Regions from separate parts of the Candidatus Manganitrophus noduliformans genome, predicted to be linked through region 3. Evidence: riboswitches for the same ligand, from Rfam matches in the RefSeq annotation. Region 3 holds a riboswitch; each other region holds the start of a gene.

Region 1 (10,172 bases), on a different contig from region 3:
ACGAACCCGACCGGAACCCCGACGATCAGTGCAGGGGAGATTACTCCCTCCTGCACAAGACGGATCAGCTCAAAAAGCGCGGTGGGGGCATTTCCGACGGCGTAAATGGCGGCATCGGTTTTCGCCGCCTTCCTCATCGAACAGATCGCCCGCGTGATCCCAAGCGATTTGGCCGAAGCGATAACGTCCTCATCGGAAATATAGCAATGCACGGCCCCTCCGAACGGTTTGAGCCCGACTTTGCTGATTCCCGATTGGATCATCTCCACATCGGCGACAATCGACGCGCCGCTTCGCAACGCATCCATCCCGCTGGTGATCGCATCCGGATGGAAACGGAGCGTCTTTATAAACTCAAAGTCGGCTGTCGCATGGACAACCCTTCGAGCGATTTGGAATTCCAGATCGGAGAATGCGTGCGGTCCGACCTCCGCCTCGATGATTCGGAAACTCTCCTCCTCGATTTTTTCCGGGTCGATGATTTTCGGAAACATCAGTGATTCCTCCCCTAAGAATCGGTTTGCGTGACCAGATCATGGACTCGATATTTGCAAAGATCGCAATTCATCAAGACCGGTCCTTTCCGAATCGCCTCGAAGCGCTCCTCAATCAGGGTCAGCAGGGCAGGGTGCCGGCCCAAGTAATCGCCGGCAACCATCTCCACCTCGGGACGACTCGCTTGCTCTTCTGAAATGATCCAGTGAATCCGCTTGATCAAAACGCCCGTGAAGATAAAATAAGGAATAGCGATGATCCGCTTCGCTCCCAACCGGATGCAGCGTTTCAAGCCGGTGGGAAGATCGGGATGCGTCACCCCGATGAAGCAGCTCTCCACCCAACCATAGGGATACCGCTCCCAATAAAGCCGCGCGATCTTGTGCAGGTCGCCGTTGGCGTCGGGGTCGGAGCTGCCCCGGCCGATCAGCAGGATAGCCGTCTCCTCTCGGGTGGCCGCTCCTGATCCGAGGCCATTAGGGAAGAGGGAAGCCGTCCGCTCCGCGGCAACGACCCGCTCGTGGACGATATCGAGCAGGATCGGATGAATTCCGAGCGGGGCGCCATAGTGAAACGTGACATGAGGAAGCCGGCGCCGGGCTTCATTGACGATCTCGGGGATCTCGACCTTGGAATGCCCGGCGGCAAAAAACAGGATCGGCATGATCCAGACCGTTTTCGGTGCGGGATCAGCGTAGCGGTCGAGCGCCGTTTTGATGCCGGGCTCGGCGAGTTCCACAAAAGCGGCATCGATCCGTTGTCGAGGATTCTTCTCCTTGAGCTGCCGGACCATCTCCAGGAACTCTTCGTTCCCTTCCACGTCCCGGCTTCCATGTCCGATCAGAAGCAAAATCTCCTGCGTCATCATTCCCCTTGCGAGCCTCCCCAATAGTTCCAGTAAAGGACCTTCTCCAACGGAAACCGCTTCTCCCATCCGATCTTTTCCAGCACCGGGATTTCGGGAAACGACTCGACATACCCCAAACAGAGATAGGCGACCAGAACGATCGGATCGGGAATCGAAAGAGCGGCTTTCACCTCTTTCGGGTCGAGAATGCTGACCCACCCCATCCCGATTCCCTCGGCCCGCGCGGCGAGCCAGAGGTTCTGGATCGCGCAGACGGTCGAATAAAGCGCCGTCTCCGGCATCGTGCGGCGGCCGAGCACCGCCGGCCCCTTCCGGATCGGATCGCACGTCACGCAGAGATTGATCGGCGCCTCCGCAAGCCCCTCCAGCTTCAGACCGTCGTACATCGCCCGCCGCTCCCCTGCATAGACTTCCGCCGCCGCCCGGTTGCACTCCAAAAAAATCGACTTGATCTTCGCCTTGATCGACCGGTCCTGAATCACGACAAAGTTCCACGGCTGCATCAGCCCGACCGAACCGGCCTGATGGCCCGCGTTCAGAATACGGAGAAGGATTTCCTCCGGAATCGGATCGGGCAAAAACCGCCGGATATCCCTCCGCCGGTAAATCGCCTCGTAGACCCCCTGCTTCAGCGGGTCGGGGAAGGCATGGTTTCCGTTGCTACCTCCAACCATTCCCCCGAGGTCATGGTCGGTTTTATCCGGCAACAGTCCACCTCATCCATGAAAAGAGAAGGAACAGAATCAACGTCGTTATCGCCATCACCCCGATCGCTTTGACGATATCCCCCGGAGCGATCGGGCGGCGATCGAAACCGATCCAAGGAGAGGGGTAATGCCTTTCCCGGTACCAGTGCGGCCCCCCCAGCCGGACCCCGAGCAGCCCCGCCATCGCCGCCTCCGGAAGACCGGAGTTGGGGCTGTCATGTTTTCTCCCGTCCCGGAGGAGCGCGCGGTAGCCTCCGGGAATCGACCCTCCGAGAAAAATTCCGGCCAGCGGCATCATCCAGGCGGTGAGGCGCGCCGGCAGCAGGTTAAGAAGATCGTCGAACCGGGCCGAGGCCCATCCGATCTCGGTATAAGGGGCATGGCGGTAGCCGACCATCGAGTCGAGGGTGTTGGCCGCCCGGTAGGCGATCGCCGCCGACCCTCCGCCGAGAAAGGCGAAGAAGAGCGGCGCGGTCACCCCGTCGACCGTGTTCTCGGCGACACTTTCCACCGTCGCGCGGATCACCCCCTTTTCATCAAGCTGCGCCACATCCCGCCCCACCATCATCGACACCTTTGTCTTCGCCCCCTCCAGATTTCCCCCCCTCAGTTCCCGCCGCACCCGGAGCGCATGCACGGCGAGATCCCGCGGCGCCAGAGAAAAATAGATCAAGAGCGCCTGCACGACGACCCCCAGCGCCGGATCGATCTGCTCCGATGCGGAAGACAATCCCCGGCCGAGCGCATACACCCCAAGGACCATCGACGCGGCAAGAAAGACCCCGGCGAGCCTTTCATGACCCGGGAAGCGCCTTCTCAGAGTCTGTTCCCCCGCCTCGATCAGTCTCCCCATCCCCCGGACCGGATGCGGCATCCAACGCGGATCGCCCAGCAGGAGATCGAGAAGCAGCGCCAACGCGACTGCGCCGATGACCTCCACCGTCAGAGACCCGCCATTCGATGGTTTCCGTTGCCACCTCCAACCATTCCCAGAAGGTCATAGACAGCCGGCATATCGAGCTCCTTCCGGACGACCTCCGCAAGTCGCTGAATCATCGCTTCGATGTCATAGGTCGCCTGGATCTCCTTCAGCGGCGGCAGTCCCTTCCGCTCCCTCACCCGGTCGATGAACCATCGGCGGAAGGGATCGTCGTCGAAGAGACCGTGAAGATAGGTCCCCCAAACATGGCCCGTTTCATTCATCCAACCGAGCTGCATCGGCCCCCGAGGGGTGCTTCTTCCGATGCCGCCGGAGATCTGCACGAACGACGGATGGCAGGCGGCTGCTTCCGTCCTGCCATGATGGATCTCGTATCCGCGCAATTCCAAACCGCTGATCAGGTGGCGGGCCGCCACGAGCCGCAAGACTTTCTCCCGTTCCAAGACGGTTCTGATCGGAAGAAGGCCGAGCCCAAGGACCGGCGTCCGGTTCCCCTCAATCTGATGCGGGTCTTCAATTCGCTCTCCCAACATCTGGAGTCCCCCGCAAAGGCCGACCACCTCCCCCCCTCCGGAGACAAACTCCCGGAGCGCCCGATCGAAGTGATGTTGCCGCAGCAGATGCAGGTCCTCGGCGACATTCTTCGATCCGGGAAGAATCACGACATCAGGGGGCCGTCCCTCCTTCTCCAGCGCCTCACCCGGACGGAGGATCATCATCTCGACATCGGGTTCCACACAAAACGGATCGAGGTCGGTGAAGTTGCTCACCTTCGGAAGATCGATCACGGCGATCCGGCATAAGACCTCCGCCGCCCCCTTTTTTTTGAATCGGGGCATCCGGCCGCTCTTGAAGTCAACCGAATCTTCTTCCGGAAGGAGAAGCCGCTCCAGATAAGGAACCACCCCCACCACCGGCCTGCCGGTGATCGCTCGAATCTGATCTAAGCCGGGGGCCAGGATCGCGCGATCTCCGCGAAACTTGTTGAGGACAAATCCCTTGATCCGCGCCGCCTGATGGGGAGGCAGAAGCGCCACGGTTCCGACGAGGGAAGCGAAGACCCCGCCGGCATCGATGTCGCCGACCAAGAGGACGGAGGCGTCGGCCATCTCCGCCGCGGCCATGTTGACGATGTCGTGCGCCATCAGGTTAATCTCCGCCGGACTTCCCGCCCCTTCCAGAACGATGAGATCGACCCCCTCCGCGAGCGAGCGGTACGCCTCCTGAACCACCGGCCGGAGCGTCGGCTTCAATTCGTTATACTCGCTCCAGGTCATCAGCGGCATCGCCTTTCCCATCACCACCAACTGCGATTGGCGCTCGGTCGTCGGCTTAATCAGAATTGGGTTCATTCGGACATCCGGGTCGAGCCGGCAGGCCGCCGCCTGCAGCGCCTGGGCGCGGCTCATCTCCAGGCCGTCACGCGTCGCATAGGCGTTGAGCGCCATGTTCTGCGCCTTAAACGGCGCCACCCGGAAACCATCTTCCAGAAAAATCCGGCAGAGCGCCGTCGTCAGAATGCTCTTCCCGACATTCGACCCGGTCCCCTGAACCATCAGCGCGCGGGGTTGCCTCTTGCTCATTCGATCTCTCCTCCCCCCCGCCCCATTTCAATCCCTCCGCCCCGAAGCCGCAACGGATGGATCGGAAGCGGACGGCGAAGCAGGTCCCGGATTCGCCGCCGGACCGTTCCGAGCCGATAGGTTCCCCGTCGAAAGAGCATCCCGATCATCGATCCGCTGTGGGCGATGTTGACGCCGACCCCGCCGAGATCGAGGGTCATTTTGAGAATCGGCTCCAGATCGGGCTTTCGCAGCAGGTTCTGATGGGCCAAGGCACTTAACGTGGCCCCCTCTCCGATCTTCCGAACGCATCCCTCCCGCAGTCCCTCCTCGATCAGGCCAAACGCCGCCAGGACCGACCGCGTCTGCTCGCGCGCGATTCGCCGATGATCCCGCTGGTTGAAAGAAACGGTATCGACCGTCCCCTCAAATTCAATCGCGAGAATATCGACCGGAGGCGGCTCCCCGAGCGCCCGTCGAACCGTTCCGCGGTAATGATCAAACAAGGTGATTCCTTCAAAAAGGACCCCGTCGGTCGGCTCCACGGCGAGCGACAGGCGCGCTGTCTGATCGGGATCGATAAACGATCCCGTCGTCAGCTGGTATGCCGCGAGGGCCGCCGCGATATCGGCCGTGCTGCTGGCCATTCCCTTCCCGACCGGCAAGTCGGAGTAGAGAGAAAAAGCGTCTATCGTCTTCTTTCCAAACGAGGCTTGCGCAAGATGGAGCGCCTTCCGGACCTTCGGACCGAGTCGCCTCCGCTCCGATTCATTTTCCGGAGCGGCCCAGCTATAGCGGTTCACCGGACAGGAGACATGAAGGCGGACGCCGTCGATCGATCCTTGGGCCAACTCTCCGCAGCTTCCCGGAACGCGAACGAAAAAACTCACGGCATCCGCTCCTTCAAAAGCGCGATCAGTTTCCGGTTCTCGAATTCTCTCTTCACCGCCACCCTGAAGTACGACCGGCCGAGTCCGCGGAAGTTGCCGCAGCTCCGAATCAACACTTTTTCCCGGACCAACGACCGCCTCAGCGGCTCGACGCTTCGGCGGTCGGTCCGCCGGATCAGGAGGAAATTTGTTTCCGAAGGAATCGGCTCCAGGCCCCTGATCCGGCTTAACTCCTCAAAGAGCGATTTCTTCTCCCTCCGAAGACGCGTCCGGCTCTGTTCGACAAAGGCCTTCTCCCCGAGCAGCGACTCTCCCACGCGTAAGGCGCTCCCGTTCACGCTCCACGGCTCCTGAAAGCGGCGGAGTTTCTCAATGATCTTTTCAGAACCGACTGCGAATCCGAGTCTTAAGCCGGGGATGCTGAAGATTTTGGTAAAGGAACGAAGGACAATGACGTTTTTCGGAAGCGGCCGGCTTAGAAGGGAAGCATTCTCTTCATCGACGAAGTCGGCGTAGGCCTCATCGATGACAAAAAGAATCGAAGGATGCCGCTTGACCAGCCATGTCACGGCATCCGCGGAGAGACCGCTTCCAGTGGGATTGTTCGGGTTGCATAAGAAAACGAGGTCGATTTTGGATTGAACATGCGAGAGCGCTGAATTGAAATGATCGACCGTCGGGGATGGGGGCAGATGCGCAAATTGCATCCGGCAGCGTGCGGCTTGCGCCGCCGCTTCGTAATCCTGATAGGTCGGAGAGAAAATAAAGATAAAGCGAGGCGAGAGTGCTCTTGGAATTAAAAAGAGGAGCTCGGTCGAGCCGTTCCCGATCAAGATCCGATCTGTCGGCACCGAGAGAAGCGCACCGATCCGACGGCGCAGCCTTCTGCACTCCGGATCAGGATAGGTGGTGATCTGACGAAACGATTCTCGAAAAGTGCTCCAGACCTTCTTCGGAGGTCCGAAGGGATTGATGCTGGCGCTGAAATCGAGAATTTCCTCGGGCCGCCATCCGTACAAATCGCAGACCGAGGCGAGGTTGCCGCCATGACCGGTGTCCATGCGTCTTCTACTCCACGAGAGCGCGATGATGTCCGAAAGAGCGCGGAATTAAATTCCGCCTCCTCCGATGGACCCGTACCTGTCTGATCGATTGGCGTTGAGAATAAAGAGGGATGTCTTAAAAAGAAAATCCCCAGCTTCGGGATGGTAAAAGGCTGGGGATGAAAAGACCCACTCCTCCGTCTTGACCATCGAAGACAGATACGAGATAACATCCAGGCAGGTCTTCTGGCTTAGGGATCGTCCTACTCCTCACCCCTTCCCATCCTTCAAAATTCAGGACAGTGGTTTTTGGTGAGTTTCGTCCCCCATCACAGCGGCGGGTCCGCTCCCGATTCTCACGGGATTCTCTTTTCAATCCCGACATGACGTCGAGATCACCTGAACGGTTTTATTTCAACAACGGTCCGTTTATACCAGACCTGTTTGAGAAAAAGCAACAGAAAAATATATGGATGATCTTTCTTCCTGTTTAATAGAACTTGGGACTTCCTGTTTAATAGAACTTGGGACAATAGAGCCTACTCTCGCTCCTTTACACCGTTTTAAATAATACCTGATCGGATTGTCATAAGTTTTAACAAGCCTACTGCTGAACTCCTATCGCTGGAAAGTCGGCTTCAGCGCAATTTTGAATGATCAAAATCTCCGAACCGAACGACAGGGGTCCAAGGAGGGTCTTCATCAGAAAGTTTGTTCTGGCCTTCCAAATGAACACCCCGCTTAAAAACGCGAAGAAGAAAAAGCTTTGGCCTGTTGCTCAAATTGCTCGCGAAGCCGACCGCAAACCATTTGACACAGTTCGAATATGCTCACATCTGCAATGGAATAATAGACATGCAGCCCTTCCTTTCGCCGGCCCAACAGGCCCGCCTGGGTCAGCAGGTTAAGATGTTTGGAGACATTGGCCTGGGTCCCTTTTGTTAATTCGATCAGTTCAGTCACGGTTCTCTCTCTCTCTAGAAGCGCCCTCAGCAGCTTGAGCCGCATCGGCTCCCCCAAAATCCGAAACCGGGCTGCCACCAATTCCAACGCCTCATTCGAGAGGATGACCTGTTTCTGCTTCATTCTTTTCCTCCCATGATCGTACTTGACAAAAAATAGTATATAACTATATAATTATTTAGTCAACTCATCTTTTTAATCAAGCAAGAGGAGATGAAAACCGATGAATCGATCCTCTGAAATATCTGTCGGCCAACTTCACGACAAGATGGCGTCGAAGGAGCCTTTGAATCTGATCGACGTCCGGGAGTTTCCCGAATTCGCGGCGGGACGCCTTCCCGGGGCGCGGCTGATCCCGCTGAGGGAGATCGACCGGAGGGGGGCTGAAATCGACCCGACCCTCCCGACCTACGTCTTCTGCCGGACGGGGCGGAGATCGGCCGAGGCGCGGGAGAAGCTCCTATCGCTTGGATTCGGAGAGGTCCGAAACGTGGCGGGGGGGATCGTCGCGTGGCAGAAGGCCGGATATCTTTTAGAGAAAGAAGCGCGGGCGCCGTGGTCGCTGGAGCGGCAGGTCCGGGTGGCGGCGGGATCGCTTGTTCTGCTGGGGGCGCTCCTTGCCGTACTTGTTGAAGGCCGGTTGGTCTGGCTTTCCGCGTTTGTCGGAGCCGGTCTGGTTTTTGCCGGAGTGACCGATTTCTGCGGGATGTCGCTTCTTCTGGCGAGACTTCCCTGGAACCGTCCGTCCAATCGAGCCGACGGAAGGCTGGAATGTGTTCGCCATTGAGTCAGTTCTCAAAAGAGGAGTAGGATGGACGTCTATCTTCTGAGCGCCTTCGTTTTCAGCGGGCTGATCGGCCTCTCGCTCGGAATGATCGGCGGCGGGGGATCGATCATCATCCTGCCGGTGCTGGTTTATCTTGCCGGCATCGATCCTCTTTCGGCGGTCGGGATGTCGCTCGCCATCGTCGGCGCGACCAGCCTCGCGGGGGTGGTCTTTCATTATCTGAGGGGGAACGTTGATCTGAGGAAAGGGACGCTCTTCGGAGGGTTCGGGGCGGGCGGGGCCTATTTCGGCTCCGGGCTGACCCCCCTGGTGTCGGGGGAAAACTTGCTGCTGATCTTCGCTCTCTTGTTGGCGGCGGTCGCACTGGTCATGATGTTCAGAAAAAGTCCTCCCCGAATGGAGGGCTCCGGCGCGACCGATCTGAAAAAGACGGCCGCGGCCGGACTGCTGGTCGGCGTGCTGACCGGATTTCTCGGGGTCGGGGGGGGCTTCTTGATCGTCCCGGCGCTCGCTTTGTTCGGCGGGGTCGAGATCGGCGCGGCCATCGGCACATCGCTCCTGGTCATCGCGATCAACAGCGCCGCCGGCCTGATCGGACAGTTCCAGCACCACCCGCTCGATCTGAAGGTGACGGCGGTCTACGGCGTCATCGCCTGCACCGGGACCTGGATAGGGGCCCGCCTCGGAGAGGGGGCGTCTCCGGAGAGGCTGCAGAAGGGGTTTGCATGGTTCGCCATGGCGGTCGCCCTTTTTTTAATCTTCAAAAGTCAGGGGGCAATCATCAGATAACCAATTGGAGGAAGACCGATGTTGATGGAGCAGCTTTTTGTAGAGGGGATCGGACATTATTCTTACCTTTTAGGCTCCGATGAAACAGACGAAGCGATTGTGATCGATCCCGACCGCGATGTCGACCGGTACCTCGAAATCGCCCGGAGAAATCAGCTTCGGATCGCCCATATCTTCGAGACCCATCTTCACAACGACTACGTGTCGGGCGCGCGGGCGCTGGCCGAGCGGACGGGGGCAAGGGTCTACGCCCCGGCGGGGGCCCGGCTTGGGTTCGATCATCTCCCATTAAAAGACCGAGACTCGATCGACGTCGGGGAGCTTCGCTTCATCGCCCTGGAGACCCCGGGCCACACGCCGGAGCATGTCGCTTATCTGCTGGCCGACCGGTCCCGGAGCGACGCCCCGATGACCCTCTTCAGCGGCGGAGACCTTCTGGTCGGCGCGGTCGGCCGGCCCGACCTTCTCGGTCCTGATCTGGCCAAAACGCTCGCCCCCCAGCTCTACCGCAGCCTCAAGGAGAAAATCCTCAAAGAAGAAGATTACCTCGAGGTCTTCCCGACCCACGGCGCAGGCTCCTTCTGCGGGAGGAATATCAGCAGCAAGCGCTGCACCACCCTCGGCTTCGAGCGGCGCTTCAACGCCGCCCTCCAGCAGCCGACCGAGGCGGCCTTCGTCGATTATGTCTTGAAGGGAAATCCCGGCATCCCCGACTACTTCCGGCGGCTGCGGGAGACCAACCGGGCCGGCGAGGAGGAGATCCCCCTTTCTGCCATCGGACGGCCCCTCACCGTCGACGAGGCGGCCTCGTCGATCGACCGCGGAGCGGCGATGATCGATGCCCGCTCTTATTCCGCCTTCGGCGGGGGGCATCTCCCCGGCGCGGTCAACATCGGCCTCTCCGACAACTTCGTCACCTGGCTCGGCTGGCTGATTCCGCACGACCGTCCGATCCTCTTCGTTCTCGAAAAAGACTCGGACTATCCTGAAGTGGTCCGGCGGCTCTACCGGATCGGCCATGAACGGATTGAAGGCTACCTGCAGGGGGGGATGAAATCATGGCAGGATGCCGGGAGACCGATTTCGGCGATCCCGCAGCTTTCGATTGAGACATTGAAAGAGAAATGG
Region 2 (10,172 bases), on a different contig from region 3:
TCGGAATAGCCGAGGATACCAGTCAGGACATTGTTGAAATCGTGAGAGATCCCGCTGGCGAGCTGGCCGAGACTCTCCATCTTTTGCGCCTGAAGGAGCTGCTTTTCAAGCGACTTTCGCTCGGCGCGATTTTCGGCCTCGCGCAGCTCCCGTTGAATGGCGGCGGGCAGGCGCGTGAGGTTGTCTTTCATTAAATAGTCGTGCGCCCCGGCTTTCATCGCGGCCACGGCGGTCTCTTCTCCAATGCTTCCCGAAATGATGAGGAGCGGGATGTCGCGCCCCGTTTTTTTTAGGAGTGCCAGCGCCTCCGGCGCGCTGAATTTCGGCAAGGTGTAGTCGGCCAGTATAACGTCCCAGGTTTGGCGCCGGAGGGCGTCCGTCATTTCATAGGCGGTCTCGACGCGCTCATACGTCGGTTCAAAACCGCCCTGCCGCAATTCCAGCAGGATCAATTCTGCATCACTTTGGGAATCCTCGATGATCAACGCTCGCAGGGGGGTCGTCATCGCTGTCTCCTAATTGTTTTATATCTTCAGATACTCGGTTTCCTGGCCTTTCTGTCGGCTCCTCGCTTTTTCAGCGGAATCCGAAGACCGACCTTTGTTCCTTTGCCGGAAATGCCGCTGATGCTGATCTCTCCGTTGAAGAGAAGGGCGCGCTCCCGCATCCCCAGCAACCCCAGAGAGGTGGGATTGGAGATCTCTTGATTGGAAATTCCCAGGCCGTTGTCCTCTACGTCTAGAAAGAGTTGGCGGTTCTCTTCCTCTACCAGGATGTCCACCCGTGTCGCTTTCGCGTGGCGGGCGACATTTGTCAATATCTCTTGGAAGATTCGGAAGACGGCCGTCGCGCGATCACGGTCGAGGTCAACAGTCTGAAGGTTGGTGTTGATCCGGCACGAGATACCGGTTCGAGTTTGGAACGCCTTTGTTTGCCATTCAATCGCCGCAACCAACCCCAAGTCGTCGAGCACTCCCGGTCTCAGCTGCGTTCCAATCTTCTGCACCGTTCGAATGGCGGCGTCTACTAAGTGCGACATCGACGCAATCTTCTCGTGAAGAAGGGCCAGTGTCTTTTCACCTGAGCGATCGGATCGGGCGAGCGCTTTTTGCATCAGCGAGAGGTCGATCTTGATGCTGGTGAAGACTTGGCCGAGCTGGTCGTGAACCTCGCGGGCGATCCAGGTCCGCTCCTTCTCCCGGAGAGAGTCCATCCGGGCAGCAAGGTTCCGCAACTGTTCACGAGATTCTTTCAGGGCCTCCTCGGCCCGCTTGCGCTCCCGGCGGCTCTCGGCCTCTTTCAACTCCCGCTCGATGGCCGGACAGAGCCGGGCCAGATTGTCTTTCATCAAGTAGTCGTGCGCCCCCGCCTTCATCGCGGCCACGGCGATATCCTCTCCCACGCTTCCGGTGATAATAATAAAGGGGATTTCCAGTCCGGCCTTCTTAACGAGTTTAAGGGCCTCCGGAGCACTAAATCGGGGCATGAAGTAATCGGAGACGATTAGGTCCCAACCGGCTTGGCATAGAGCGTCATCCATCGCTTTGGGCGTCTCGACCCGCTTGTAGGAGAGATCATATCCAATCTGTTGTAATTCATTGACGATCAACAGGGTGTCATCTTCGGAGTCTTCCACGACCAATACGTGAAGAGATTTTCTCATCTGTTGTCTCCGGGAAGAGGCACGTTTAAAAGAAGCCAGTAAAGACCGAGCTGCTTCACGGCCTCGGTGAATTGGTGAAAATCGACCGGTTTTAGAACATAGCTGTTGACTCCCAGGTTGTACCCGGCGAGGAGATCGGTCTCTTCATTCGAGGAAAGTCAGGATGACGACGGGAAGGAGCCTCGTTCGAACGTCGGCGCGGATAGCGCGAAGGACATCGAGACCGTTAAGCTTAGGGAGCTTCAAATCGAGGAGGACCACCTGCGGCAGGTCTGTGAGCTCCCGGCCGGCGTACTTTCCCCCGCCGAACAAGTAATCAAGGGCCTCGACGCCGTCATGGGTGACCACAATCTCGTTCATCAGATGATTCTCTTCAAGCGCCATGCGGGTGAGCATTTCGTCATCCGGATCGTCCTCCACCAACAACATCGTTTTTTTAGCCATCGGTTTCCTTAAGGTGGTGGATGACGCAGGGGCAACCCGGCGGGTCCCCAGACGGGACAGGAGCGTCCCTAGGTGAGAAACCGCCTCGCCACGATATAACGATCCTCATCGACCGATGAACCTCTCAAAGCGTGAAGTAGAATGTTGCCCCTTTTTCCACCTCTGCTTCGGCCCAAACCTCTCCGCCGTGTCGATGGATGATCCGTTGAACAGTGGCCAAGCCGATTCCCGTTCCTTCAAATTCGCTCATACTGTGGAGGCGCTGGAATGCCCCGAATAGCTTGTCGGCGTAGGCCATGTCAAATCCCGCCCCATTGTCCCGAACAAAGTAGGTCGGTTTTCCCTCTTGTTCAACCGTCCGAACTCGATGATCGCCTTCGGACGCTTCGAGGTAAACTTCCAGGCATTCCCGAGCAGATTTTCCAGAGCGATCCTCAGGAGGCCTCGGTCCCCTTCGGCTTTCATACGATCCTGGATTAGGAAGGTGACCCTCCGTTTTGGGTCCGCTGCCTGGAGTTCTTCCGCGATCGACCGGGCAAGGGCCGTCAGGTCCAACGGCGCTTTCCGCATAACGCTCCGGGTGATGCGGGAGAGGTTGAGGAGATCCTCAATCAGCGCCGCCATCCGCTGGCTTGCTGCATCGACCCGTTGGAGAAAATCCCTCCCCTGAGGGTCGAGCCGGTCGGAATATCTTGCGAGGAGGACGCGGCTGAAGCCGCCCATCGCCCGAAGCGGCGCCCGCAGATCGTGGGAGACAGAGTAGCTGAATGATTCAATCTCTTTGTTGACCGCTTCCAGCTGAGCGGTCCGCTCCGCGACCCGCCGCTCCAGGTCTTGGTTGAGCCGCCGGATCGCCTCCTCCGCCTCCTTGCGCTCGGTCACATCGAGGATAGTGCCGGCCAGCCGTACGACATGTCCGGCGGCGTCGGTGATACCGTCCACCGTCGCGCGAAAATGTTTCGCCGCTCCGCGGTCGGGGTTGGTGCGAAAATCGAATATCGCCGTTTCATTGTTCTCGATGATGCGCGCATGGGTCGCTAAAAGAATTTGCCGGTCTTCGGGGTGGACGAATTCGATGAACTCTTCGAATGTAGGCGGACCGAGCGCCGGCTCGCGGTCGAACAGACGGAACATCTCCCTCGACCAGAAACCGCGCTGCGCGCTGACATCGATCTCCCAACTCCCCAACCGCGCCCGCTCTTGAGCAGCTTCCAAGCTGGCCTGGCTTTCCCTCAGCGCTTCCTCCGCCCGCTTGCGCTCGGTGATGTCCTGAACCACACCGATCATCCGAACCGGCTGGTCGGCGGAGTCGAAGAGGGGCTCCCCTTGACCGGCCATCCAATGAAAACTACCGTCAGGCCAGATGACGCGAAACTCGTGGCAATAGGTCCGGCGCTGCGCGAGGGCCTCCTCTACAGCAGTCTGAAGCCCATGGCGGTCTTCCGGATGCAATCGGGCGTCGAATTCCGCATAGGTTCCCTTGAAAGCACCTGGGGCCATGCCCCACAATTCCTCATGACCCTGGGACCAGATGATTTGTCCGGTTGCCATGTTCCAGTCCCACGTTCCAATCCGGCCTGCCTGAAGCGCAAGCCGGAGCCGTGCTTCCGCTTGAACCAACGCCTCCTCCGCCCGCTTGCGCTCGGTAATATCTCGAGTAATCCCAATCACAGCCACTACCCTACCAGAAGCTTCTCGTAGCAAAGTCTCATGTGTTTCAAGCGTGCGGCGCGCGCCTTTGAGAGTGATAATATCGAAAACCAACGAGCCGGATTCCCCCTGCAGCACTCGTTTGTGCAGCTGCTCGAAGGCTTCGCGATGCTCCACCACAGCAAGCCGGAAAATACATTGTCCTTCCACCTGTTCCAGAGAATCAGCTTCGATCATCCGAAGACCAGCGGGGTTCATATCAAGAAGGTTGCCGGCACGGTCGACAAGTTTAATGCATTCAGGCTCATTCTCAATGATGGCACGCAGCCGCTCCTCTCGCTCTTGCAGCGATTCTTCCGCCAGCTTTCGCTCGGTGATATCCGTCACGAAGCCTTCCAGGAAGAGGAGTTCACCCGCAGGGGAGAAAATTCCCTGCCCCTTTTCCCATACCCATTTCTCTTCCTCCAAGGGGGTGCGGATTCGATAGGTCAGTTGATAGGGTCGCTTCCCTTGTAGAGCGGTTTGGACATCGTTCCAGACCGCTTTCTGGTCATTCGGATGGATGAGTTGCCCGAACGAGATCTTCCCCTCCGTAAAATCGGAAGGGAAATAACCGGTTAGGGAGTGGCTTCCTTCGCTAATGAATTCCAAAGTCCAGTTTTTGTCATTTCGGCAGCGGTAAGCGGCCCCCGGGAGACTACTCATAAGGGTAGCAAGGGTCCGCTGGCTTTCTCTCAGCGCTTCCCCTGTGCGCTTGCGCTCGGTAATATCGCGGACGACTCCGAGCAGCCGTCCATCCGAAAGCCCTTTCATGCTGATCTCGGCAGAAAAGGTTGTCCCATCTTTTCTTTCGAGCATCCATTCGTCGATCCATTCTCTGCCATCTTTGATATGCAAAATAGCCTGAGGCACATGAGAACGGTCTTTAACTGCAACGATGCTTCGTATATTTAACCGGAGGATTTCATTGCGCGTGTAACCAAGCATCCTACAAGCGCTGTCGTTTGCATCAAGATAGTTTCCAGATGGGTCGGCAATAAGGATGCCATCGCTTGCCTGCTCCACCAAGGTCCGATATTTTTCTTCGCTCTGCTTGAACGACTCCTCAGATCGCTTTATGGAGGAAAAAAGACGGCTTATTGCCCCAATACCGACCAACATCAGAACCGAGATAATCAAAGCGACCCATTCGGTCAACGGATCTGGAGCCGGCATTCCGTTCCCAAATAAGAAGCCGAACAAGGTAATGCATCGCCGGAGGGCCATCAGAAAAACAGCGGCAGCGATCATTGTCCAACCGGTCCGTCTTCCGGTGATTCGGATCAATCTCAGGGCAAGATACGCCGCAGCGAGTTGAAGCACTATCGATGTCGTCAGAATCAGTATAGCCAACATGGGTAGACTTCCTGAGTAGGCGGTTTTCTGAGACGTGTCCTCAACGGAAATTCGAGATTTATGGGAGGCAATCTCTGGCCGGGCGACTCATTGCGAAATATTCCCAGAGGACCGCACCTGAATACAATCTAGTACAGATTAAATGATAAAACAAGAGGGAAATTTCCAAGTATCAAGTTCCGAATAGGAATATTCCGATTTTCATTGATGAGAACGAAATTCCTTTTCCCCTTCTGGCCAAAATCAAAGTCCCTCCACCAACTATCCGCCGGTCCGCCCAAAACCTGCTCTTCTTGGCGGGACGTGGGCCAAAGGTCCGGGTAAACGGTCGACCTTTGTGGCACAACTGCAAGATTTCTGCTTTGTAAGGATATCGTCTGGCTTCTGAAGACCTACGATCTGCCGGCAGACATCTTAAATCGGAGATCATTAAAAGTTCTCAGGGGCCGATCCGATGCGCACGATGGAAACTTCAGCTTTACCTTTAAGATAAGCGGTTAGCCACGCAATCGACAACTTCGACATTGGTCACTCTTCCTCCCGCCTACTTGAAAAAACTGTCATTAAGATTGACAAGTTATTTGTCAAGAATTTGACAGAGAAGGCCGATGCCATGATCGTTCGCTCATCGATCAACATGGTTCACAATTTGGTGCAAGGATGGAAAACAAGGAAATCTCAGAAGGACTCGCCTCCCTTGGCTGCGATGCTGTGCGGGGATACTGTTTCAACCGGCCGGTTCTGGGTAATAATGTGAACCGCCGGTTTAAAAGCTCCCCGAAGGGATAAGAACTTCAGGCCTCAAGCCGAAACCTGTCTATTCAGCAGGCATTCAGGTTCCTTATGCCTCCATGGATTAGGGGCTCATGAGGAATTCTTATGTGCCCTATCGTTCTCCAGAACTATCTGAGAAAGCCCAGATCCTTGTGTGTATCCAGCCCCAGAATAATTTTTTAATGGCAGTAGTTCGGGCTCGCCGCCCCCAGAATGATGACCCCCCATGGAAAACGTCCGACATTGGGAATGCGTTTTACCTGATCCGTGTTTGAATCGATGACATACACCGAGTCGTCGGTTGAAGAGGCGACATACACCTTCAATCCGTCGACCGTGGTCGCGCCCGTCTCAAGAGCCAGGTTCGCACCCAGCTTTAACCGGTTGACCCTCTTGAAGGTCGCCATATCGTAGACGAAGACGGCACCTTCCGCCCCGCTGATGACATAGGCCTTTTTCCCTCCTTGCGTGAAATTGACGCCGGTCATGCCCGCTCCTCCTTGGAGCGTCGTCACGACTTCTTGTGACTTCACATCAATGACGGAGATCGTTTGATCTCCATTGTTCGGGACCATCATGAAGCGTCCGTCCGGAGAGGAATACGCCCGCCAGGGGGCCTCGCCGACCTTCAGTGTTTTGATGACCCGATCGGTTTCGGTATCGATAATCCCAACCACGCCGGCATCCCCGTCGGCCGCATAGATAAAACGGCCATCGATCGTCGGCGTGGGATTAGCGATTCCTTTCAACTCGCTTTGATACCGCTCCGGGTCCCGAATCGCGGCGCGGTGGACATTACCGATCGCAAGCCTTTTCGCCAGCTGCTGCGACGGAATCTCAACGCTTCTCACCTCGTGCGCGCCGAAATTGGAGACATAGACCTTATTGTCTCCGGGCAGCACGCTGAAGCCGTGCGGCTCAAAAAAATCTTTCAACCGCCGGACCTCTTTTCCCTCTTTCAGATCGATCACCGAAACGGTCGAATCTTCCATATTTCCGACATAAGCGAATCGATCATCCATTGTAATCGCAAAATGTTCCGGCGCCTGGCCGGTCTCGATCGTTCGCTCAATCGCCTCTGTCGCCAGATCGACAACAAGGAAACGGTCCCTGCCGGTCGCGGAGACCAGGAGCTTCTTTCCGTTGTGGCTCAGCATCGCCATATGAGGATTGGCATATTTGCCCAGGGCAATCCGGCGGACGACCTGGTCGGTCTGTGTGTCGATGACGGCAATATCGCTGGAATCGCGGTTGGCCACGAAGACGAGCGTCTTCGGATCGTACGAGGCGAGATCGAGTGGTGCATTTTTTTGCTCATCGGCCCAGGCTCGGGAAAAACCGGAAAAGAGAATAAGAATAGAACCGATCAGGATCCAAAAACATTTTTTCAACATGAGCTTTCCTCCCATTTTATGAATGAGCCACGTTAGAAGTTGACGGTCGTCCGGACGCCGGGAATAAAGATGTTTTCGTTTTCATCGCCGGTCATGCCGTTTGTTCCGGAAATAAGCCACTGCAAATCGAGCGAGACCCAGAGCCGGTCTGTGAGAATGTGATGATAGTACCCCTCGGCGATATTTTCAGACTGGTCTGCCTCGACTTCCCGGCTGAAGGCGACACCCACTTGGTCTCTCGTCGATGCCTTGAAAGGGGAAGGGGTCTGAAACCCGGCCGACCAGGCGTATGCTTTTTGATTCTCACCTTCGGTTCGGCCGATCCCCGCCCGGGCAAAGAGGGTGAGGCGCACGGTGATTTGTTGATCGAGGCTGAATCCCACACCCCACGTCTTCTTCTCAAGCGCCTCCGAGACTCTTCCAACGCGTCCCCACAACCGGTAATTCCCTTCCCTAGCAAAAAGAAGGTGACTATGGTAGTCGATCTCGACCACGGCATAGACCTTCTCTGTGATGGTAGAGGCCGTGTCATTGGGTGACTGAATACCGAGCGCCACCCCCATCTCTCCTCCGGTGTCGTACTGAATGGCCAAACCGGGACCATTCGGCGGCTGCCGGAGCAGGGGGTTGTTCACCAGCGCCGTATTCAGAAACTGGCTGGTCTCATCGTTGGCGACCGCGTTCCGGTCGAAGTAGTTGGTCAGATCGATCTTTCCGCCGACGATCCTCAACCGGTCATCCAGGAGTTTAAAATGAAGCCACACCTCCCGTACCTTTACATCGTCGGTCACCCCGAGTGTCTCCGCATCGGCATTCAATCGAGAGAGGCTTCCAAGGACCTCATCGGGGCCAGCCCCGCCGATCGATTCCAGATCGACAAAGAAGGTCGAAAAAACCGTCGGCCTTGAGAGGAAGAAAAGATCAACCGCGCCTGTGGAGAAAAGCTTGTCGTTCTCTTTGCTGTTTAAAACTTGTTGCAGGATCCCTCGGGCCGATCCGCCGACGGCCACCCGTTTGGCCTCGGCTTCTTCGAGCGCAGCCGCAATCCTCTCATCCAAAGATTCTCTCCTCGAGAAGGGAAGCTTTCTGAAGGTCATCCTCCCTTCGGGAATCGTGCCGTCAGGACAACGCCCCCCCGGAGGCGGGGTATCGTGGATCTCTCCATCCGGGCATAAATACTCTTCGACCTTTTTAATCGTTTCGACCCGGTCGAGTCTGTCGAGCCGCTCTTCAAGTGCTTTGACCCGTTCGCTTAATGAAGCGTTTGACACTTCTTCATCCTCCTGCCGGTCCGGATCTTCTGCCCAGGAAACCCCAACATTTATTGCCACAAATAAAACAAGCGTACCGATCCATCTCTTCATTTTTCCTCTCTCCTCTCCCCTCGGAGAGTTCCGAGCATAAAATGACCTTTCCATCGGTCTCCTGACTCTCGGATCGTCCTACTCTCTGCGCCTTCCCATCCTTCGGCATGCTCAGGACAGTGGCATCGATGCAGATTTCGTCCCCGATTACAGTTGCGGGGCAGTGGCGGAGTTGCACCGCCTTCCCAAAATGGATGGGTCTAAAATATAATTCAGATCACGGTTTTCATCTCTCACCTCAATTGATTCGGCAGTCCTAACTTCACAATGAAGCCTGATAAAAAACATGCTCCTTCACCGGGTTTCCCTCTTTGACGTGCTCTTTTAGAATTCGATCCAATACCTCCGGGGTAACACCGTAATACCAGGTGCCGTCGGGATGAACCACCACGATCGGCCCCCCTTTGCAGACGGCAAAACAGCTGCAGCGGGTCCGCTTCACTCGAAATTCCCCCCCTTCCAGCCCATTCGCCGCCAGCTTCTCCCCAATCATCTTAAAGAGGCTCTCCGCTTCTCCCGAGGTGCAGCGGGGACCGGTGCAGACAAGCAGGTGTTTGTTGTAAGACTTGATCGACGGCTTCTCCGTTTTCAAAACGGGTTCCATGGGACCCTCCTTTTAATCGCGCTATTTTTTTGCTCCACTCGAACCGATCCGGCGTCGAAACGCCTCGCACAAAGAGATCCACCGCTCCGGGATGTTCGGATTCGAAGCGAAATGCAGATGAACATAACTGGCCAAGAGGTGATCACAATAAAACCCTTCCTCTCTCCCCTCGGAAGATTCTCCCCCCCGGAAAAGACGATAGGGTCTCTTCAATCCATTCACCGAATCAGGAGAGGGGCTTTCTATCCACTCCGAATAGTGGAACTCATGCCCCCTCGCCTTCCCTCCCTTTTCTAAAAGAAGGGACGGCTCCTGCGCTTCGATTGCGCGATATCCCAACGCCTTTAATTTCTTTCCCATCCGGACCTGCCCCGGCAGAAGCCCGACCATCGGGAAGGCGCCTCCCTCGGCCGTTTCGATCCGGTTTGCCAAATACATTAGGCCGCCGCATTCGGCATAGATCGGGCCGCCCCCGATTGCAAATCTCCGGATCGACGCGAGCATCGACTCATTCTTCGACAACCGCTCTGCATACACCTCCGGGTATCCTCCGCCGAAATAAAGTCCGTCCAGATCGGCCGGAATCTCCACCTCATTGAGCGGAGAGAAGAAGAGTAGCTCGGCACCGGCCCCCTCCAGCAAATCGAAGTTATCCTGATAATAAAAATGAAAAGCCGCATCCAGGGCGGTCCCGATTCTGCACCGCGCCGGTTTATTTTCCCCTCGAACGGAGCGGAAAGGGACCGCCGCTTCTACCGAATATTCCATTTTTACGATCTGATTGAGATCCAAAAATGTCTCGGCCATCTCCGCCAGACGCTCGCGGATGGAAGGACTAAGGCTCTCCGCCGCGCGGACGAGGCCGAGGTGACGCTCGGGGAGAG
Region 3 (10,172 bases):
TGATTCGGTCTTGGACGTTCGCTCGATCAACAAGGCGACCGCTTCCCCTCCGCCGATGCAGAGAGAGGCGACCCCGCGGGAAAGATCGAGGTCTTCCAAGAGGTGGATCAGGGTGGTGAGAATGCGGGCGCCGCTGGCGCCGATCGGATGTCCCAACGCGATCGCCCCGCCGCGCCGATTGATCTTCTTCGAATCGATCCCCAAATCCCGCATCACCGCGATCGAAGAGGCGGCGAACGCCTCATTGATCTCGAAAAGATCGATGTCGGACGGGGTCAGCCGGACTTTCTTCAGCAGCGCGGTGATGGCGGCGGCGGGGGCCACGGTAAATCGGGCCGGTGCGGTCGCCGTGGTGGTGTACCCGATGATTTCGGCGCGGGGTCGGGCTCCGAGGCGCTGCGCTTGCTCCGCCGACATCAGCACCACGGCGGCGGCCCCATCGCTGAGGGAGGAGGCGTTTCCCGCCGTGATCCGGCCCTCTTTCTCAAAGGCCGGCTTGAGCTTGCGAAATTTGTCGAAGTCGACCCGCTTCGGCTCCTCGTCTTCCGAAAGGACCGCCGGTCCCTTTCTTCCCGCGATCTCGAGAGGAACCACCTCTCTTTTGAACTCGCCCCGCTGTTGCGCCTCTTGCGCCCGGTGATAACTCTCCAGGGCGAAGTCGTCCAACATCTCCCGACTCAGATGATACTCCTCCGCGCATTGCTCCGCGGCCGATCCCATGTGAAAGTTGTTGTAGACGTCCCAAAGGCCGTCTTTGATAATGCTGTCGGTCAGGGTGCCGTGACCGAGACGGTAGCCCGATCGGGCCCGCTCCAAAAGATAGGGGGCGTTCGTCATGCTCTCCATCCCCCCGGCCACCACGACGCTCGCATCACCGAGGGCGATCGCCTGTGCCCCGATCATCACCGCTTTGAGACCCGAGCCGCAGACCTTGTTGATCGTCGTGCAAGGGACCGAATCGGGAAGACCGGCCCCGAGGGCGGCTTGTCGGGCGGGGGCCTGGCCCAATCCGGCGGAGAGGACGTTGCCCATCAGAACCTCATCGATTTGATCGGGCTGGAGACCCGCGCGCGAGATCGCCTCGGCGATGGCGCGGCTTCCGAGTTGCGGCGCCGTGAGGGGGCTGAGCGCCCCTTGAAAAGCGCCGATCGGCGTGCGAACGGCGCCGGTGATGATCACTTTTTGAGCCATGAAATCGTTCCTCTTTTTCCTAAGGCTCATTATAACACATCACTCTTTGACAAACAGCCCGCCCGACCCCAACCGGAGCAATCGCTCGAATGGATATGTTATAATAAAAACGAAATTGAGGGAGACCGATGCCGAAGAAAGTCGTTCACGAATTTAAAGTCGAATTTCTTCAGATATTGGACGAGGCCGGGCGGGTCGATCGCGCCCTCTGGCCGGGTCTGGACGAAAAAGAGATCAAAGGGTTTTACGAATCGATGGTGCTGATTCGCACCTTCGATGAGAAGGCGCTGAACCTTCAGCGCGAGGGACGACTCGGCACGTACGCCTCCGTCCAAGGCCAGGAGGCGGCGCAGGTCGGGAGCGCCGCGGCGCTTCGTCCCTCCGATTGGATCTTCCCCGCCTTTCGCGAGCCGGGTGTTTCCATTCTCCGGGGCCTCCCGATGAGGATGATCTACCAGTACTGGTCGGGCGATGAGCGCGGAAGCGCCATCCCGGAAGATCAACACGACTTCCCGATCGCCATCCCGGTGGGAACCCACATTCCGCACGCGGTCGGCGCCGCCTGGGCGGCGCAATTCAAGGGAGATCCGGTCGCGGTCGCGGCCTTTTTCGGAGACGGAGCGACTTCGAAAGGAGATTTCCACGAAGGGCTCAACTTTGCCGGCGTCTTTCGCCTTCCGATCGTTTTCATCTGCCAGAACAATCACTGGGCCATTTCGGTTCCGCTCTCCCGCCAGACCGCTGCGGCGACCTTGGCGCAGAAGGCGATCGCCTATGGGTTCGAAGGGATTCAGGTCGACGGCAATGATGTCTTCGCCGTCTACACCGCCGCCAAGAACGCCCTGGAGAAGGCGCGGCGCGGAGAGGGCCCGACGTTGATCGAGTGTTATACCTATCGCTTGAGCGATCACACCACCGCCGATGACGCCTCCCGCTACCGAAAGGTGGAAGAGGTGGCGACTTGGAGAAAAAAGGATCCGATCGTTCGGCTTCGCGCATTTCTTGAGCGGGAGTACCGTTGGTCGGAAGCCGATGAGCAGGTCCTCCGCCGGCAGATGCAAGAGCGGGTCGCCGCCGCGGTGCATGAATTCGAAGCGGTTCCCCCGCAAGATCCGCAGACGATGTTCGATCTTCTCTACGCGACCCCGACCCCCGACCTGATCCGTCAGAAGGAGATTCTTCGCAAGCGCCTTCAGCAGAAGAAGGAGAAAGAGTGAGCAAGCTGAATGTCGTTCAAGCGATCAATCAGGCCCTCCGTCATGAGATGGAGCGGAATCCCGATCTCATCTTAATGGGGGAGGATATCGGGAAGGACGGCGGTGTCTTCCGGGTGACCGAAGGGTTGATCGACCAGTTTGGCGAGCGACGGGTCGTCGACACCCCGCTTTCCGAATCGGGAATCGTCGGCGTCGCCATCGGAATGGCCGCGTATGGTCTTACTCCTGTGGTCGAGATCCAATTCATGGGGTTTCTCTATGCGGCGATGGAGCAACTGATTTCTCACGCGGCGCGTCTTCGGACCCGGACCCGCGGCCGCTACACCTGCCCGATCGTCGTCCGGACCCCCTACGGCGGCGGCATTCATGCGCCGGAGCATCACTCGGAGAGCACCGAGGCTTTCTTCGTCCATACTCCCGGCCTAAAAGTCGTCGTCCCCTCGACCCCCGCGGAGGCGAAGGGGCTGATGCTCTCCGCGATCCGCGACCCCGATCCGGTGATTTTCCTGGAGCCGGCCAAAATCTACCGGGCCATCAAGGAAGAGGTCCCTGAAGGAGACAATGCGATCCCGCTCGGCGAGGCGCGGCTGTTGACGGAGGGGAAAGATCTGACCCTCATCACCTGGGGGGCGATGCTCCATCCGACGTTGAAGGCGGCCGATCGGATGGCGGAAAAAGGGGTGGAGGCGGAGGTGATCGATCTGAGGACCCTCTCGCCGCTCGATTCGGCGACGATCATTCGATCGGTCGAGAAGACCGGACGCGCCGTCATCATTCATGAAGCCCCAAAAACCTGCGGGCTCGGCGCGGAGATTGCCGCCCGTCTCTGTGAGGAGGCGCTTCTCTCACTCGAAGCCCCCGTGGCGCGTGTGACCGGGTTCGACACGCCGATTCCCCTTCCAAAGAATGAGAAGTATTATCTTCCCGATGTCGATCAGATCGTTGAAGCGGCCGAACAGGCCGTCGGATTCTGACGTTGCTCGTAATTACCGAAAACAAATCAGGGATGAATCGATGAGAAAAGAATTTAAATTCCCCGACGTCGGCGAAGGGATTGCCGAGGGAGAACTGGTCAAGTGGCTTGTCTCTCAGGGCGAATCTGTCAAAGAGGACCAGCCGCTGGTGGAGGTGGAGACCGACAAAGCGGTCGTGACCCTTCCCTCGCCTTATACCGGGAAGGTGATCGAGCTGCGCGGCAAGCCGGGAGAGGTGATCCAGGTCGGATCGGTCCTGGTGGCGGTGGAGACGGAGGAAGCTTCCGCCGCGAAGACGACGGAGAAAAAACCGACCGCGGAAATAAAAAAAGAAGAGACCCGAAAAGATGCCGGCTCGGTCGTCGGGCGACTGGGGCAAGAGGAAGAAGAGTTTAAAGTGCGGGCGATTCCCTCGGTCCGGGCGCGGGCGAAGGAGCTGGGGGTCGATCTCTCGAAGGTGCGGGGAACCGGCCCCAACGGGCGTCTCACGCGGGAGGACGTTGAACAGGCCGCGCAGCCCCGAAAGGAAGCCGCGCCGATTCAACCCCATGCTGAAACGGGACCGCTCGGTCCGGTGGAGCGAATTGCATTTCGGGGGGTTCGGCGAAGCGCCGCGCGGCGGGTGAGCGAGTCGTCCCAGAAGGTCGCCGCGGTCACCTTCACCGACGACGCCGATGTGACCGCGCTCGAAAATGTCCGCTCCAAGAAGAAAAACCTGGCTGAAGCGCGCGGCTTTAAACTGACCTATCTCCCCTTCATCATCAAGGCGGTGGTCGCCGGCCTTAAAGAATATCCCTACTTGAATGCGACCTTGGACGAAGAGAAAGAAGAGATCATTTTAAAAAAGTATTACAACATTGGGATTGCGGTCGACACGCCGGAAGGATTGATGGTCTTCGTCATCAAACGAGCCGATGAAAAAAGCGTGCTCGATCTTTCGAAAGAGATCTCGGTCCTCACAGAGAAGGCCTTCTCCAGAATGATCGATCTTTCCGATTTGAAGGGGGGGACCTTCACCCTCACCAACTATGGTGTGATCGGCGGCATTTACGGCACGCCGATCATCAACTATCCCGAGGTCGGTATACTCGGCCTCGGCAAAATCGAGGACAAAGTGGTCGCCCGGTCGGGTGAGATGGTGATCCGGAAGATCCTGCCGCTCTCCCTCACCTTTGATCATCGTGTGATCTACGGCGCCGAGGCGGCCCGGTTCATGAACACGGTCATTCAACATTTGGAAGATCCCGATTTGATGCTCATCGAAGGCAAGTAGGGGCGGGTTTCAAACCCGCCCTCCCTGTTTTTGATTCCCTCCCTAGGCCAAATCCATCCATTGTTCTCATCGACTTACAGATTTTTTATCCTATGGTAAACTTCCTTCCGTGCTTCTCAATGATTCGGAGTCCACATGCCTCAAATCGACGTCCTCTTTAAAGCGTTAAGAGAGAAAAAAGGGTCTGATCTACATCTCTCGCCGCAGAATCCCCCGATGATGCGGGCGGCGGGAGACTTGGTTCCGGTCACACCCGAGAAACTGACACATGAAGGAAACCAGAAACTTCTCTATGAAATCATGAGCGATCTCCATAAAGAGAAGTTCGAAACGACGCACGATATCGATTTCGCCTACGAAGTTCCGGAGTTGCAGGCCCGCTTCCGGGCCAATATTTTCCTGGGCCGGCTCGGGATGAGCGCCGTCTTCCGGATGATTCCCACCCAAATCTTGACAGTCGAGCAGCTGGGGCTTCCCGCCACCGTTTTAAAATTCGCCCAATTCAAGAAAGGGCTGGTCTTGGTGACCGGCGCGACCGGAAGCGGAAAGTCGACGACTCTCGCGGCGATCATCGACTATATCAATCGGACCAAAAAAGAGCATATCCTCACGGTGGAAGATCCGATCGAGTTCGTCCATACCAGCCAGGGGTGTCTGATCAATCAGCGGGAGGTCGGACGCGATACAAAATCGTTTGCCGCCGCGCTGAAAGCGGCCCTTCGGGAAGATCCGGATATTATCCTCGTCGGGGAGATGCGCGACCTGGAGACGATCGAGCTGGCGATTACGGCGGCCGAGACCGGCCACCTCGTCTTCGGAACGCTGCATACGAGCAGCGCAGCCAAGACGGTCGACCGGATCATCAACGTCTTTCCGACCAACCAGCAGGAGCAGATCCGGGCGATGTTGGCGGAATCGCTCAAAGGGGTGGTCGCTCAAAATCTTTTGAAGACGGTCGACGGCAAGCGATGCGCGGCGCTGGAGATTTTGCTCGTGAACACCGCCACCTCCAACCTGATCCGGGAAGCAAAGACGTTCCAGATCCCATCGGTCATCCAGACCGGAAAGGCCGAAGGGATGCAGCTGATGGATCAGGCCCTCCAGGCGCTGGTGGCCTCGAAGAAGGTATCGATTGAAGAGGCGCATAAATTTGCCACGAACAAAGCCCTCTTCCCTTTGTCGGGGCAGGGAGCGGCCCCTCAAGGAGCGGCACCCCGTGGATGAGCGAAAGATCGAAAAAGAGAACCGTCCGGTTTTGTTCGAACTCTCCGACGGGAGCGAGGTCGAAGGGGAAGTTTTTCTCCGGCTCTATGAGGCGCACCATGCGGGGCTTCAAAAGGTCGGGGATCTTTTGCACGAGGAGAAAAAGTTCATCCCCGTGAGGACGAAAGGGGGAACCCTCCTGATCAATCGGTCTCATATCGTCGTGGCGAAGGTCCCGGCGCAGCTGGAAAAAGACGACCTCATGACGTTGGGAAAAAAGAATTCCGTCTCTTTGAAGATGATCCGGGGCAATGAGATCGAGGGGGATGTTTTTGTCAACCTTCCCGAAGGATTCTGCCGGATGAAGGATTATCTGAATCAGCCGGTCCGTTTTTTCACCCTCATCCAGCCGGAATTCGTTGTCTATATTAATCAGGAATTTGTCCTCTCCGTCCACGACTAAGCCCCCGATCAATTTTTTTGTTGATTTCGTTCCGCCCCCCTGGTATAGATTACCCGTTCGATAAAGAACCCGTTCAGGTGATCCCGACGTCATGTCGGGATTGAAAAGGGAATCCCGTGTAAATCGGGAGCGGACCCGCCGCTGTTATGGGACGCGAAACCGACCAACACCACTCTCCGTATAAAATATCCGGGGGGGAAGGGGTCGGGAGTAAGATCGTCCCAGAGCCAGAAGACCTGCCTGAATGGAAAGCACTGCCTGTCTTCGATGGTCAAGACGGGGGGCGGACTCATTCCATCCCCTCCTTTCCATTCGAAAGGCGGGGATTTTTTTTGGACAGAATTTAAATCAAATAACCTGAAGGGTTGATCGGGAAAGCGGTGCAAAACCGCTGCTGCCCCGCAACTGTGACGGGAACGAAACCACAACGGCCACTGGGGTTTCGTTATTCGTGAATCGTGAATCGTAAATTCTTTTACGCTTAACGTTTAACTAATAACGAGTAACGATTTCCTCCCTGGGAAGGCGTGGGAGTAGGTTGCCCTCAGCCAGGAGACCGGGCCTTTCAGGATCACATTTTACCTTTCGAAGGGAGAGGATAGATGACCCCGTTCCAATGGCGTATTGCGTTTTGCTCATTTCTCGTTCTGATTGCAGTCACCACCAATGTATCCGGCGCAGAAGAAACATCCCCTGAAGAGATTCCCACCTTTCCGCCGGTTTTTGTCACGGCCACCCAAACGGAGGTTCCGTTGAAAGAGACCGCCGCTTCCGTTACCCTCATCGACGAAAAGACGATCGAAGAGAAACATCTCACCACCGTCGAGGAAGCACTGCGTGAAGTGCCGGGTCTGACGGTGGTACAGCAGGGCGGGCCAGGAGCGACAAGCTCGGTGTTTTTGCGCGGAACGGAGTCCAATCATACGCTTGTCCTGATCGATGGCGTTCCGGTCAATAGCCCCACCACGGGTGCGTTCGATTTTGCGGATCTTACCGTGGAGAATATCGAACGGATTGAGGTGATCCGCGGTCCGCAGAGTACACTATACGGATCGGACGCCCTCGGCGGGGTCATTCAGATCTTTACAAAAAAAGGAGAGGGCCCTCCGTCAGGCTTTCTCTCGCTGGAGGCAGGAGCGTATCGTACTTTTCGGGAGGCGGCGGGGTTAAACGGGTCAACAGAGCGGGTCGATTACTCCCTCTCGGCGTCGCGGTTTGACACCCGAGGATTCTCCCGGGCGAATGAACTCGCTGGAAATCGCGAGGACGACGGATATGAGAATACTGCTTTTTCCGCGCGGCTAGGGACCGATCTTTCAGAGAAGACGCGGCTTGAATGGACGGGGCGTTATACCAACTCGGAGAGCGAGCTGGACGGTTGTGATCCGGACACTTTTTTCTGCCCGGTCGACGTTCGGAATCTGGTCCTGGATCATCGGCAATGGGTCACTACGCTCGGCATGAAGACCGCCGTCATTGAGGAATGGGATCAGCATCTGAGGGTCGGCTTCAACGAGGATGATACAACATTCGATGGTTCTGAAATCGACACCTCAAGAAAATGGTTGGATTGGCGGCATGACCTCCGCCTCGGCCGCCGCAACCTCTTGACCGTCGGCTACGAGTATGAGTCGCAGAACGGCAAGTTTGGCGATGGCGTTGACGAAACCACGGTCAATCATGCCGGTTATGGTTTCTATCAACTTCGCCAGTTGCCTTTTATTTTGAACTTCGGTCTCCGTTATGACGGCAATAACCGATATGGAGGCGAAACGACTTACAAAGTCGAGACCGCTTATCTCATGGAGTCGACGGCCACAAAGCTTCGAGCGGCGTACGGAACCGGATTTCACGGTCCGACGCTTAATGATCTCTTCTTTCCTAATTTTGGCAATCCCAATCTTGAACCGGAGAAGAGCGAGAGTTTTGAAGCGGGGGTCGAACAGTCGCTCTGGAGCGAGCAAGTGCAGGTGGGTGTAACCTATTTCCAGAATCGGATTGAAGACCTGATCGTCTTTGTTTTTAACCCGGATACCTTTGTGGGAAGACCGGAGAATGTGGCGAGGGCGAAGATCACCGGGTGGGAATTCGAGGTCTCGGCGAGACCATTGGAACAGGCCGCCCTTTCGGCAAGCTACACCTTTATGAATACAAAGGATGAAGGGACAGGGGACGAGCTGGTACGGCGACCCCGTCATCAGGCGAGTGGAAGCCTCTCCATCCAACCGGCCAATCCCCTTCGTTTGGTTCTCCAGGTCCGCTATGTTGGGAAGCGATTTGACGTAGGCAATGTTGAAATGGACGACTACACCGTCGTCGACCTCTCCGGGACTTACGCCCTCCACCGGAACGTTGCGCTCTTTGCACGAGTCGAGAACCTCTTTGATCGGGAGTACGAAGAGGTGACCGGCTATGGGACGGCGGGGTTCTCCGGCTATGGCGGCGTAAAGGTAACATTCTAGCATGGAGCGAAAAGATCTCAGCAAAAGTCGTCTGATCCTCATCCTCGGCGGCGCGCGCTCCGGCAAGAGCCGGTTTGCATTGGAGCGAGGGGAAACCTTGGGTGAGGAGAAGATCTTCATCGCCACGGCGCGACCGTCCGATGCGGAGATGGCGCGGCGGATCGAGCGGCATCGTCGCGATCGGCCGGAGGTTTGGAAGACAATGGAGGAGCCGATACATCTTGCCGATCTGCTCCAGTCAATGCAAGGAAAAGGTGTGGCGGTCATCGACTGCCTTACCCTTTGGCTTTCCAACCTCTTGACGACGGTGGGGGAAGATGAGGAGAAGATTCTGAGCGAGATCGACCGGTTGGTCAGCGTGGCCCGATCGGTCAATCTCTCGATCGTTGCCGTATCGAACGAGGTCGGATTGGGAGTGGTCCCCACCGATCATTCCCTCTCCCGGCTCTTCCGGGATCTCTCCGGCCTTCTCCACCAGCGGTGGGCCGCCGAGGCCGATGAGGTTTACTGGATGATGGCGGGAATCGCCGTCCCGATTAAAAGGAAGCGTGATGAAAAGGTTGCAGTTGGTCATCGGCCGGATTAAACCGTTGGAAGAATCGGGACGCATTCTTGCTCAGAAGCGTCTCAACAGTCTAACAAAGCCCCCCGGCAGCCTCGGCCGGTTGGAGGAGTTGGCAACCTGGTATATCCAGGTGACCGGAAAGATTCCTTCACCGCCGTTGAAGAAAGTCATTTGCGTCTTCGCCGGCGATCACGGGGTGGTGGAGGAGAAGGTCAGCGTCTATCCCCAGGCGGTCACGGCTCAGATGGTTTACAACTTCCTTCACGGGGGAGCGGCAATCTGCGTCCTCGCGAGGCAGGCGGGGGCCGACGTCCGTGTGATCGACATGGGGGTCGACCACCCCTTCGGGAAATTGCCGGGATTGATCGATCGAAAGATCGATCGGGGAACCCGGAACATGAGACTCGGGCGCGCTATGTCGCGCAGACAGGCGCTGTCGGCGATCGCCGTCGGATGCGAACTGGCGGAAGAAGAGGCCCGCCGCGGCACGAATCTCTTGGGGACCGGCGAGATGGGGATCGGCAACACCACCCCCAGCAGCGCCGTCACGGCGCTCTTGACCGGCTCGCCGGTGGAAGCGGTGACCGGACGGGGAACGGGAATCGACGAGCCGACCCTCCGTTTGAAGCGGACCGTTATTCAGGATGCACTCCGGGTCAATCGGCCGAATCCGGACGATCCGATCGACGTGCTGGCCAAGGTCGGCGGGTATGAGATTGCCGGGATCGTCGGTCTTCTCCTCGGGGCGGCGGCGCACCGGATTCCGGTTGTGGTTGATGGATTTATATCAACCGCCGCAGCCTTAGTCGCGGTGGCGCTTGCAC

Evidence for each region. Region 3 has a riboswitch for cobalamin ahead of MNODULE_RS14435 (TonB-dependent receptor plug domain-containing protein). Riboswitches for the same ligand answer to the same signal wherever they lie in the genome.
Region 1: another riboswitch for cobalamin. It lies ahead of cobD (threonine-phosphate decarboxylase CobD); the one in region 3 lies ahead of MNODULE_RS14435 (TonB-dependent receptor plug domain-containing protein).
Region 2: another riboswitch for cobalamin. It lies ahead of MNODULE_RS22990 (carbohydrate porin); the one in region 3 lies ahead of MNODULE_RS14435 (TonB-dependent receptor plug domain-containing protein).

What each region holds. Positions count from the first base shown of each region.
Region 1 is NZ_VTOW01000008.1:56,380-66,551, reverse strand. It holds gene MNODULE_RS22940 (precorrin-8X methylmutase) at 1-494, opposite strand, end outside; gene MNODULE_RS22935 (sirohydrochlorin chelatase) at 509-1,363, opposite strand; gene bluB (5,6-dimethylbenzimidazole synthase) at 1,360-2,070, opposite strand; gene cbiB (adenosylcobinamide-phosphate synthase CbiB) at 2,060-3,010, opposite strand; gene MNODULE_RS22920 (cobyric acid synthase) at 3,013-4,593, opposite strand; gene MNODULE_RS22915 (GHMP family kinase ATP-binding protein) at 4,590-5,462, opposite strand; gene cobD (threonine-phosphate decarboxylase CobD) at 5,459-6,523, opposite strand; cobalamin riboswitch at 6,725-6,923, opposite strand; gene MNODULE_RS22905 (ArsR/SmtB family transcription factor) at 7,247-7,591, opposite strand; gene MNODULE_RS22900 (rhodanese-like domain-containing protein) at 7,692-8,255, shown strand; gene MNODULE_RS22895 (sulfite exporter TauE/SafE family protein) at 8,280-9,044, shown strand; gene MNODULE_RS22890 (MBL fold metallo-hydrolase) at 9,063-10,172, shown strand, end outside.
Region 2 is NZ_VTOW01000008.1:73,767-83,938, reverse strand. It holds gene MNODULE_RS23025 (hybrid sensor histidine kinase/response regulator) at 1-506, opposite strand, end outside; gene MNODULE_RS23020 (hybrid sensor histidine kinase/response regulator) at 533-1,663, opposite strand; partial or broken gene MNODULE_RS23015 (response regulator) at 1,660-2,107, opposite strand; gene MNODULE_RS25345 (sensor histidine kinase) at 2,232-2,510, opposite strand; partial or broken gene MNODULE_RS24395 (PAS domain S-box protein) at 2,747-4,918, opposite strand; gene MNODULE_RS22995 (YVTN family beta-propeller repeat protein) at 6,106-7,320, opposite strand; gene MNODULE_RS22990 (carbohydrate porin) at 7,353-8,684, opposite strand; cobalamin riboswitch at 8,719-8,895, opposite strand; gene MNODULE_RS22985 ((2Fe-2S) ferredoxin domain-containing protein) at 8,947-9,288, opposite strand; gene MNODULE_RS22980 (cobyrinic acid a,c-diamide synthase CobB) at 9,310-10,172, opposite strand, start outside.
Region 3 is NZ_VTOW01000002.1:1,106,719-1,116,890, reverse strand. It holds gene MNODULE_RS14465 (thiolase family protein) at 1-1,191, opposite strand, end outside; gene pdhA (pyruvate dehydrogenase (acetyl-transferring) E1 component subunit alpha) at 1,320-2,408, shown strand; gene MNODULE_RS14455 (pyruvate dehydrogenase complex E1 component subunit beta) at 2,405-3,382, shown strand; gene MNODULE_RS14450 (dihydrolipoamide acetyltransferase family protein) at 3,423-4,655, shown strand; gene MNODULE_RS14445 (type IV pilus twitching motility protein PilT) at 4,791-5,879, shown strand; gene MNODULE_RS14440 (hypothetical protein) at 5,872-6,321, shown strand; cobalamin riboswitch at 6,380-6,579, shown strand; cobalamin riboswitch at 6,668-6,900, shown strand; gene MNODULE_RS14435 (TonB-dependent receptor plug domain-containing protein) at 6,924-8,783, shown strand; gene cobU (bifunctional adenosylcobinamide kinase/adenosylcobinamide-phosphate guanylyltransferase) at 8,785-9,369, shown strand; gene cobT (nicotinate-nucleotide--dimethylbenzimidazole phosphoribosyltransferase) at 9,335-10,172, shown strand, end outside.